2 regions of the Streptomyces sp. NPDC087263 genome follow, and region 1 is predicted to be linked to the other one. Evidence: riboswitches for the same ligand, from Rfam matches in the RefSeq annotation. Region 1 holds a riboswitch; the other holds the start of a gene.
What was found. Region 1 has a riboswitch for cobalamin ahead of ACIPC1_RS09620 (CbtB domain-containing protein). Riboswitches for the same ligand answer to the same signal wherever they lie in the genome.

Region 1 (4,269 bases):
CTCGTACCGGCGCTTCGGGAGGAGCTGGCGGCGGAGGGCCGCGCGGACATCATGATCGTCGTGGGCGGGGTGATCCCGCCGCAGGACGTGCCGACCCTGCTGGAGATGGGGGCGGCCGCCGTGTTCCCGCCCGGGACGGTGATCCCGGACGCGGCCCACGACCTCGTCCAGCGGCTCTCGGCCGATCTCGGGCACGACCTGTGATCGAGCTCGACACCTACGTCAAGGGCGTACTCGACGGGAAGCGCGCGCTCATCGCGCGCGCCGTCACCCTCGTCGAGTCCACCCGGCCCCAGCACCGGGCGCTCGCCCAGGAGTTGCTGACCGAGCTGCTCCCGCACAGCGGCCGGGCGCGGCGGATCGGCGTCAGCGGCGTACCGGGCGTGGGCAAGTCGACGTTCATCGACGCCTTCGGCACGATGCTGACCGCGCTCGGCCACCGGGTGGCGGTGCTGGCGGTGGACCCGTCCTCCAGCCGTACGGGCGGTTCGATCCTGGGCGACAAGACGAGGATGGAGCGCCTGGCCGTCGACCCGGCGGCCTTCATCCGGCCCTCCCCCACCGCCGGCACGCTGGGTGGGGTCGCCAAGGCGACGCGTGAGTCGATCGTGGTGATGGAAGCCGCGGGCTACGACGTGGTGCTGGTGGAGACGGTCGGTGTCGGTCAGTCCGAGACGGCCGTGGCGAACATGGTCGACTCCTTCCTCCTGCTGACCCTCGCCCGCACCGGCGACCAGCTCCAGGGCATCAAGAAGGGCGTCCTCGAACTGGCCGACGTGATCGCCGTCAACAAGGCGGACGGACCGCACGAACGCGACGCGCAGGCAGCCGCACGGGAGTTGGCGGGCGCGCTCCGGCTCATGCACGGCAGGGACGCGGCCTGGACGCCGCCCGTACTGAGTTGCAGCGCCCGCGAGTCGGCCGGCCTGGACACCGTCTGGGACCGCCTGGAACAGCACCGCACGCTCCTCGACTCGTCCGGCCGGCTCGCCGCCAAACGCCGTGACCAGCAGGTCGACTGGACCTGGACGATGGTCCGCGACGAACTCCTGGGCCGTCTGCACGCCGATCCGGCCGTACGAGCCCTCACACCTGCCCTCGAACAGCAGGTCAGGGACGGCGAGTTGACGGCCACACTCGCCGCCGAGCGCATTCTCAGGACCTTCGGCGGCAAGGACTAGCGGCTGCCGGATTCCGGTTGCCGCAGGCGTCGGGCTCCCGGTGGCGACGTAACAAGGGCGCTATCGCGCGGCGCGGACAGTCCTCGCCCTCGCCCTCGACTGCTGTCTCTATCTCCGGGTGGGCGGTACGCGAGAGGGCCCCCGGATGGTTCCGTGGGCCCTGGCTCGTGTGGCGGGTCATGTGGTCATGTCAGTGGGGGGCGGCGACCGGTCGTCCCGCCGTGGCCGTCGCAGGCTTGGGGTGGAGCAACCGCTCGGCCAGTTCGCCGAACACCAGACCGAAGCCACCCCACAGGGTGATCTGTATCGCCAGCGCCGAGACGCGGAAGCGCCACAGCACGGTGGCCGGGAAGTCGGCCGGCACCTCGTTGATGACGGGCAGGAACGCGTACGCCAGTCCGATCGCGACGGCGAAGGCGGCCACCGCCGAGACGGTGGCGTACCAGGTGCCCACCTTCGGGGCGAGCCGCTTACCCAGGATGGTGGCGGCGATGGCGAGGAGCACGCTGAGCACCATCATCAGCAGGTACAGGGTGGTCCGCTTGCCGATGGTGTCGCCGTTGCCGACCGCGGGCGGGTTGGCCGGGTACTTGAGGAACGGCACGACGTACACGGCGAGCAGCGCGCTCCCCGACAGGAGCAGCGCCGTCGCCCGCGCACCGAAACGGCCCACGCGGCCGAGCGCGAAGCAGAAGGCGAGGGCGGCGATGCCGCCGAAGGCGACCCCGTAGATCAGCACACCGGTGGCGAGGCCGGCGGTGGACTGGAGGCTGCGGGAGACGAGTTCGACCTCGTGCTCGTGGCCCGAGGCATGGGCCTCCTCGAAGCTGATCGCGCTGTCGACGCTCGGCTCACCGAGGAAGTAGGCGACGATCAGGGCGAGCACGCCGGCACCGAGGCCGGCGAGCATGCCCCGCACGAGAAGGTTTCTTACTGCTGCGGAGTTCATGAGGTGCGCGGCGTCCTTCGTCAGTGGCAGGGGAAGCCGAGGAGATGGCGGGCGTCGTGCACCCACTCGTGGACTTCCTCGCCGGAGACGACGGAGGTGGCGCCCTGCTCAGCGCCGACGAAGTACAACAGGACCAGCATCAGAACGCCGAAGAAGATCGCCCAGGGGGCGATGTCCTTGAGCGGCAACTTGGCCGGAATGACAGGGGTGTTGGTTGTCGGCTGGGCGACGTGCTGCGCCATGGCAGGGCCTCCTCTGGGAGTTCGCGTCCCATCTCGGTGGTGCACATGACGACGGCCACGGGTCTGACTCAGGGAGTACCTCGATGGGCGTCCCATTTACAGTGGCGCGACCGTGCCGGACTCTCACCGGCTTCCGTCTCGCCGTCGTCGATAACGGACCGACGGTACCGTGTGTCGCGTGCATGGCCAAGACCGCGTCACCTGGCGTGATCTTCCTCTCCTGCCTGGTGACGCGGCCGGTGCGACCCGTGGGGCACTGGTGACGCGACTCGGGCGGCCACTGTCAACGAGGGCGCCCTCCCACGCATTTGCGACCGACGGCCCGGCGGTCAGACCGTGTTCGTCTCCTCGTGGCGCTGCTGTATGCGCGCGATGACGCGCTCCCGTCCCAGCCTCTTGGCCTCGCGGAGCTTGCCTTCCGCGGCGAGCAACGGGATCCAGAACAACCAGCCCCACATGCTGAAGTCCACCACTCCGCTCCACACCAGCGTCTTGTTCAGGCTGAACGACAGGATGAACGTCAGCACATACGCCGCGACCCGATGGGCCAGCAGCAGGCGCAGCGGTGCGTTTCGGGGCCCCTGCAAGAGCTCGACGGCCGCGGCCAGTTCGGCGGCCTTGAGGTCTTCTCCGTCACCCGCGTCGGACTCTCCGCGGGCGGCTCGCCGCAGCGCCTCGGTGACCAGCACGCTCTGTTCCGCGACGGCTTCCTGATGAGCCTGCCCCTGAACGGCACTTGACTTCACGTCGTCCCAGTAGCCGCGTCCGGCCCAGCCGGTGGCGGCATCGACGCGCTCACGTTCGGGCGACCCGGGCGGCGCCAACTCCTCGATCCTGGCCTGCAAGGGCACCGCACGGGCTGCACGCCCCGAGTAGGCGAAGGCGTCGGCGCGGAGGCTCAGCTCCAGATACGACACCAGGAGCCCGAGATCGTCCGGCGCGAGCGCGAGGCCCTGGCGATACGCGGCCTCGGCCTCGGCGTCGTGGTCGTCCTCGTCCTCCGCGGCGTGTGCCTGCCCGAGCCAGCGGAAGAGAACGGGATCCGGCCCGCACTCCTCGAGCCCTGCCTCCGCGGTTGTCCTCACAGCGGCGAATCCACCCACCGCGAAAAGCTCCGAGCACCGCTCTGCGTACTGCCGCCGTTCCACGTCGTACTGCCGCCGTTCCACGTTCCCACCCCAGTCGTCCGAACATGCACCTTCCGTAGTGATCAGTACCGCTGTCAATATCGGCTTGATCACGATGCGCAGGTCAGCGACGTACGGCGTGGATGTTCGCAAGCTACGACGAACTCGGGGTGGGGCCCATGCCACGCAGTTGCTGAATGGTTCCGCCGAGCTTCGTGCGGAACGGCTCGAGCATCTCCTCGGGCGCGGTGACGACCCAGCGCGTGCCGACGAGGTACTTGCCCCCGTACACGCCGGCGGTGTCCAGCCACGTCAGCTTGTACTTCTCCTCGGGGAAGGTCGTGATGGCGTAGTCCGCGTTCTCGGTGTGGCAGACACCGACCCGCAGTTCGTCCGCCTCGGTGCGGATCTGCACCTTGCACCCGGTCAGGTTGGCGATCACCTCGACCTTGGCCGGCGCCACGACCGCGGCCGAGGGTGCGGCGATCTCCGCCTGCCCACGGTCCGCCGCGGCGTCGTCCTCGCCGCCGCCGCAGGCCGTGACCAGCGGGAGAAGGGCCAGGCTGCCGACGAGTGCGGCGCCGCGTGCCAGGTTGCGGCCGGTATGTCCTCGCGATTGCTGCTGCGGCACGTCGCCTCTCCGTCTCGGGACTGCTTCCGTCCGCACGCGCGGACGGTCGTATTCGACGAGGGGTACGGACGAAGGCGGGTGGCCGTTCACCACGTAGGCCGCGCGCACGTCCGGACGAACACCGGTGGCCGTTCACCAC
Region 2 (4,269 bases), on a different contig from region 1:
GAGCTGGATCAAGGCCTTCAGCGACGAGGTCAAGCGGCAGACCGGACGCCGTCCGGTGATCTACACGACCACGCACTGGTGGAACACCTGCACCGGCAGCAGCAGCGCCTTCGGCGCGAACCACTCCCTGTGGCTCGCGCGCTACGACTCGGCGACCGCGGGTACCCTGCCGGCCGGCTGGTCCTTCTGGACCTTCTGGCAGTACGACAACAGCGGCAGCCTGCCGGGCGACCAGAATCTCTTCAACGGATCCACGACCCAGCTCAAGAAGCTCGCGAAGGGCTAGGCCGACAGGACCTGGCGGAGCTATCGGAACCCAGAATTCCGCCTATGTTCGAGACATCGGACCGGACCTAGAGCCGCCCTCCGGCACAATTGGAGGAGCGCTCGCCATAGAGACACTCGAAAGCCCGCCCAAGTTCATCTTCCGTTCACCCAGGTTGCCTACGGTCCTCGTGCCACTGACGTCAAACAGAAGCCTGGGTAAATGGAACACATCACGCTCCTCCTCGGAATCGTGATCGTCACCGCTCTCGTGTTCGATTTCACGAACGGTTTCCACGACACCGCCAATGCGATGGCTACGACCATTTCGACCGGTGCTCTCAGACCCAAGACGGCGGTGGCCATGTCCGCCGTGCTGAATCTCGTCGGTGCGTTCCTCTCCGTGGAGGTCGCCAAGACGATCTCCGGCGGGATCATCAACGAAGAGGGCATACGCACCGAAGTGATCTTCGCGGCGCTCGTCGGCGCCATCCTCTGGAATCTGCTGACCTGGCTTCTGGGTCTGCCCTCCAGTTCCTCCCACGCACTCTTCGGCGGCCTCATCGGCGCCGCGGTGATGTCGGCCGGCTGGTCGTCCGTGAACGGCTCGACCGTCGTCACCAAGGTGCTGCTTCCCGCGATCGCCGCGCCCGTCGTGGCCGGACTCGCCGCGATGCTGGCCACCAGGCTGACGTACAGGATCGGCAGCCGCGCCGACGAGAAGGCGACGGCCAAGGGCTACCGCGCCGGGCAGATCGCCTCGGCGGGCCTCGTCTCGCTGGCCCACGGCACGAACGACGCGCAGAAGACGATGGGCATCATCACCCTCGCGCTGGTCACCGGCGGTGTGATCGCGCCGGACTCGAACCCTCCCACCTGGGTCATCATCTCGGCCGGTATGGCCATCGCGCTCGGCACCTACCTGGGCGGCTGGCGCATCATCCGCACGATGGGCAAGGGCCTCACCGACCTCGCGCCGCCGCAGGGCTTCGCCGCCCAGACCAGCGCGGCCACGGTCATCCTGGCCTCCTCCCACCTGGGCTTCTCGCTCTCCACCACGCAGTCCTGCTCCGGCGCCGTGATGGGCTCCGGTCTCGGCCGCAAGGGCGGTGTCGTCCGCTGGTCGACCGCGCGCCGGATGTTCATCGCCTGGGGCCTCACGCTCCCGGCGGCCGGCCTGGTCGGCGCGGGCGCGGAGTTCCTCACCAAGCAGGGCACCTGGGGCATCGTCCTGACGGGCGTACTCCTGGTGGCCGGCGCGGGCACCATCTGGAAGCTGTCACGCCGCCAGCCGGTGACCATCGACAACGTCAACGAGGTCACCGCCGAGCCCTCGGGCGTCGTCACCGTGGCGATCGCCGCGGTCACCCCGCCGCCCGCGGGTCCGCTCACCGGGGACCTGACCGGCGAACTGAAGGCCACCATCCCGTCCCCGGACGCGGAGCCCACCTCTCCGGCCACGGTGTAAGGAACGAACAGCATGCACATCGACTGGGCAGCCCTCGGCTCCGTCTTCGGAGTCAGCCTCGTGACCACCGTGGCCCTCGTCGGCCTCTTCACCCTGGGCATCGTCGGCCTCTCCAGGCGCGAGTCGGCCTCGGCACAGGGCGGCTCCGCCGCTCTCGCGGTCACCGGCGCGTACGCCTGCTTCGCCGCCTGCGCGGCGGCGGTGGCGTACGGGATCTATCTGATCGTCGCCTGACGGTCACGTCGGACAAGCGCACAAACAAGGTGGGGCGTGGGACGTGTCAACGTCCCACGCCCCACCCGTATGTGGGCCTTCGCACACTCTCCCTCCGCAGGTCAACAGCAAGTTGACGGGTCTTCCAACACCGTGGTGGACTGCCGGAGCCAAGTACGACGGCACGAGAGGAAGCCGGTGCGAATCCGGCGCGGTCCCGCCACTGTCACCGGGGAAGGTAGTCCCCGGAAGCCAGGAACTCCCACCGTCGGTCTCTTCGAACCAGGGCGTGGACACCCTGAGTGAGGACATATCGCCATGCGCGGCTGCCCAAGTGCCTTGCGAACGACGGTTGTGCCCGACCTGACGGTCGGCTGAACCGGTGCGTGCCGATCGCGTCTTCGCGTACGGCGCCGCCGCCGGCCTCCTCGGTGATCTACTGCTCGGCGATCCCCGCCACGGGCATCCGGTCGCCGCGTTCGGGCGGGCCGCGGGAGCCGTGGAGCAGGTGCTGTGGCGGGACGACCGCGGCTGGGGCGCGCTGCACACGGCCGTGTGTGCGGGCGGTGCCACCGTGCTCGCGGCGCTCGCGAGTCATTCCGTACGGGGATCACATACCGCCTCCCTCGCGCTGACCGCCGCCGCCACGTGGGCCGTCGTCGGGGGGACCTCGCTCGGCCGGGAAGCCCGGGCGATCGGCAGCGCGCTGGAAGCCGGCGATGTCGAGCTGGCCCGGGAGCGGCTGCCGCATCTGTGCGGGCGGGATCCGCAGGCGCTCGACGCGGACGGGATCGCGCGGGCCGTCGTCGAGTCCGTCGCCGAGAACACCTCCGACGCCGTGGTGGGGGCCCTCGTGTGGGGGGCCGTCGGTGGTGTGCCCGGGCTTGTCGGGTTTCGGGCCGTGAACACGCTCGACGCCATGGTCGGGCACAAGTCGCCCAAGTACCGGCGTTACGGCTGGGCCTCCGCGCGGCTCGACGATGTCGCGGGCTGGCCGGGGGCGCGACTCACCGCTGCCCTCGCCGGCGCTGCCGGAGGCGATCCGCGGGGCGCCGTACGCGCGTGGCGGGTGGACGCCTGCAAGCATCCGAGCCCGAACGCCGGGCCGGTGGAGGCCTCGTTCGCGGGGGCGCTCGGGGTGCGGCTCGGCGGGACCCTCGCATACGGCGGACGGGTCGAGCACCGGCCCGTTCTGAACGGCGGGGGGCGCGCCGTCGCGGTCGGTGACATCGAGCGGGCCGTACGGCTGTCGCGGCGCGTGAGCTGGCTCGCGCTGGGTGTGTGTGCTGCCGGACGGCTCCTCATGAAGGGGCGTGCCTCGTGAGCGGCGGGCTGCTGGTCGCCGGGACCACCTCCGACGCGGGCAAGAGTGTCGTGACCGCCGGGATCTGCCGGTGGCTGGTGCGGCAGGGCGTCAAGGTGGCGCCCTTCAAGGCGCAGAACATGTCGCTGAACTCGTTCGTGACGCGGGAGGGCGCCGAGATCGGGCGGGCCCAGGCGATGCAGGCGCAGGCCGCGCGCGTGGAGCCGACCGCGCTCATGAATCCCGTACTGCTGAAGCCGGGGGGTGACCGGAGCAGTCAGGTCGTGCTCATGGGGAAGCCCGTGGGTGAGATGAGTGCGCGCGGCTACCACGGCGGGCGGCAGGAGGCGCTGCTAGGGACCGTGCTGGAGTGCCTCGCCGAGTTGCGGGGCACGTATGACGCGGTGATCTGCGAGGGGGCGGGGAGTCCTGCCGAGATCAATCTGCGGCGGACGGACATCGTGAACATGGGGATCGCGCGCAATGCGCGACTGCCCGTGCTGGTCGTGGGCGACATCGATCGTGGGGGCGTCTTCGCGTCCTTCTTCGGGACCGTCGCGCTGCTGTCCCGCGAGGACCAGGAACTCGTCGCCGGGTTCCTGGTGAACAAGTTCCGCGGGGACGTCTCCCTGCTGGAGCCGGGGCTCGACATGCTCCACGGGCTCACCGGGCGGCCCAGTTACGGCGTGCTGCCCTTCCGGCACGGCCTCGGGATCGACGAGGAGGACGGGATGGCGGTCTCGCTGCGGGGGGCCGTCCGGGAGTCGGCGGTGGCCGACCCCGTCGGCCAGGACATCCTCCGGGTCGCCGTCTGCGCCGTCCCCCTCATGTCCAACTTCACGGACGTGGACGCGCTGGCCGCCGAGCCGGGTGTCGTCGTGCGCTTCGTGGACCGGGCCGAGGAACTGGCCGACGCGGACCTCGTCGTCGTACCCGGAACCCGGGGCACGGTGAAGGCGCTGGAGTGGCTGCGGGAGCGCGGGCTCGCGGACGCGATCGCCCGACGGGCCGCCGAGGGGCG

Region 2: another riboswitch for cobalamin. It lies ahead of ACIPC1_RS38310 (cobalamin biosynthesis protein); the one in region 1 lies ahead of ACIPC1_RS09620 (CbtB domain-containing protein).

What each region holds. Positions count from the first base shown of each region.
Region 1 is NZ_JBIUYT010000003.1:55,641-59,909, reverse strand. Features, by position in the region: gene scpA (methylmalonyl-CoA mutase) at 1-204, shown strand, start outside; gene meaB (methylmalonyl Co-A mutase-associated GTPase MeaB) at 201-1,181, shown strand; gene ACIPC1_RS09625 (CbtA family protein) at 1,372-2,130, opposite strand; gene ACIPC1_RS09620 (CbtB domain-containing protein) at 2,151-2,372, opposite strand; cobalamin riboswitch at 2,408-2,550, opposite strand; gene ACIPC1_RS09615 (hypothetical protein) at 2,702-3,457, opposite strand; gene ACIPC1_RS09610 (hypothetical protein) at 3,654-4,130, opposite strand.
Region 2 is NZ_JBIUYT010000017.1:63,457-67,725, forward strand. Features, by position in the region: gene ACIPC1_RS38295 (lysozyme) at 1-286, shown strand, start outside; gene ACIPC1_RS38300 (anion permease) at 488-1,732, shown strand; gene ACIPC1_RS38305 (hypothetical protein) at 1,745-1,966, shown strand; cobalamin riboswitch at 2,086-2,227, shown strand; gene ACIPC1_RS38310 (cobalamin biosynthesis protein) at 2,328-3,269, shown strand; gene ACIPC1_RS38315 (cobyric acid synthase) at 3,266-4,269, shown strand, end outside.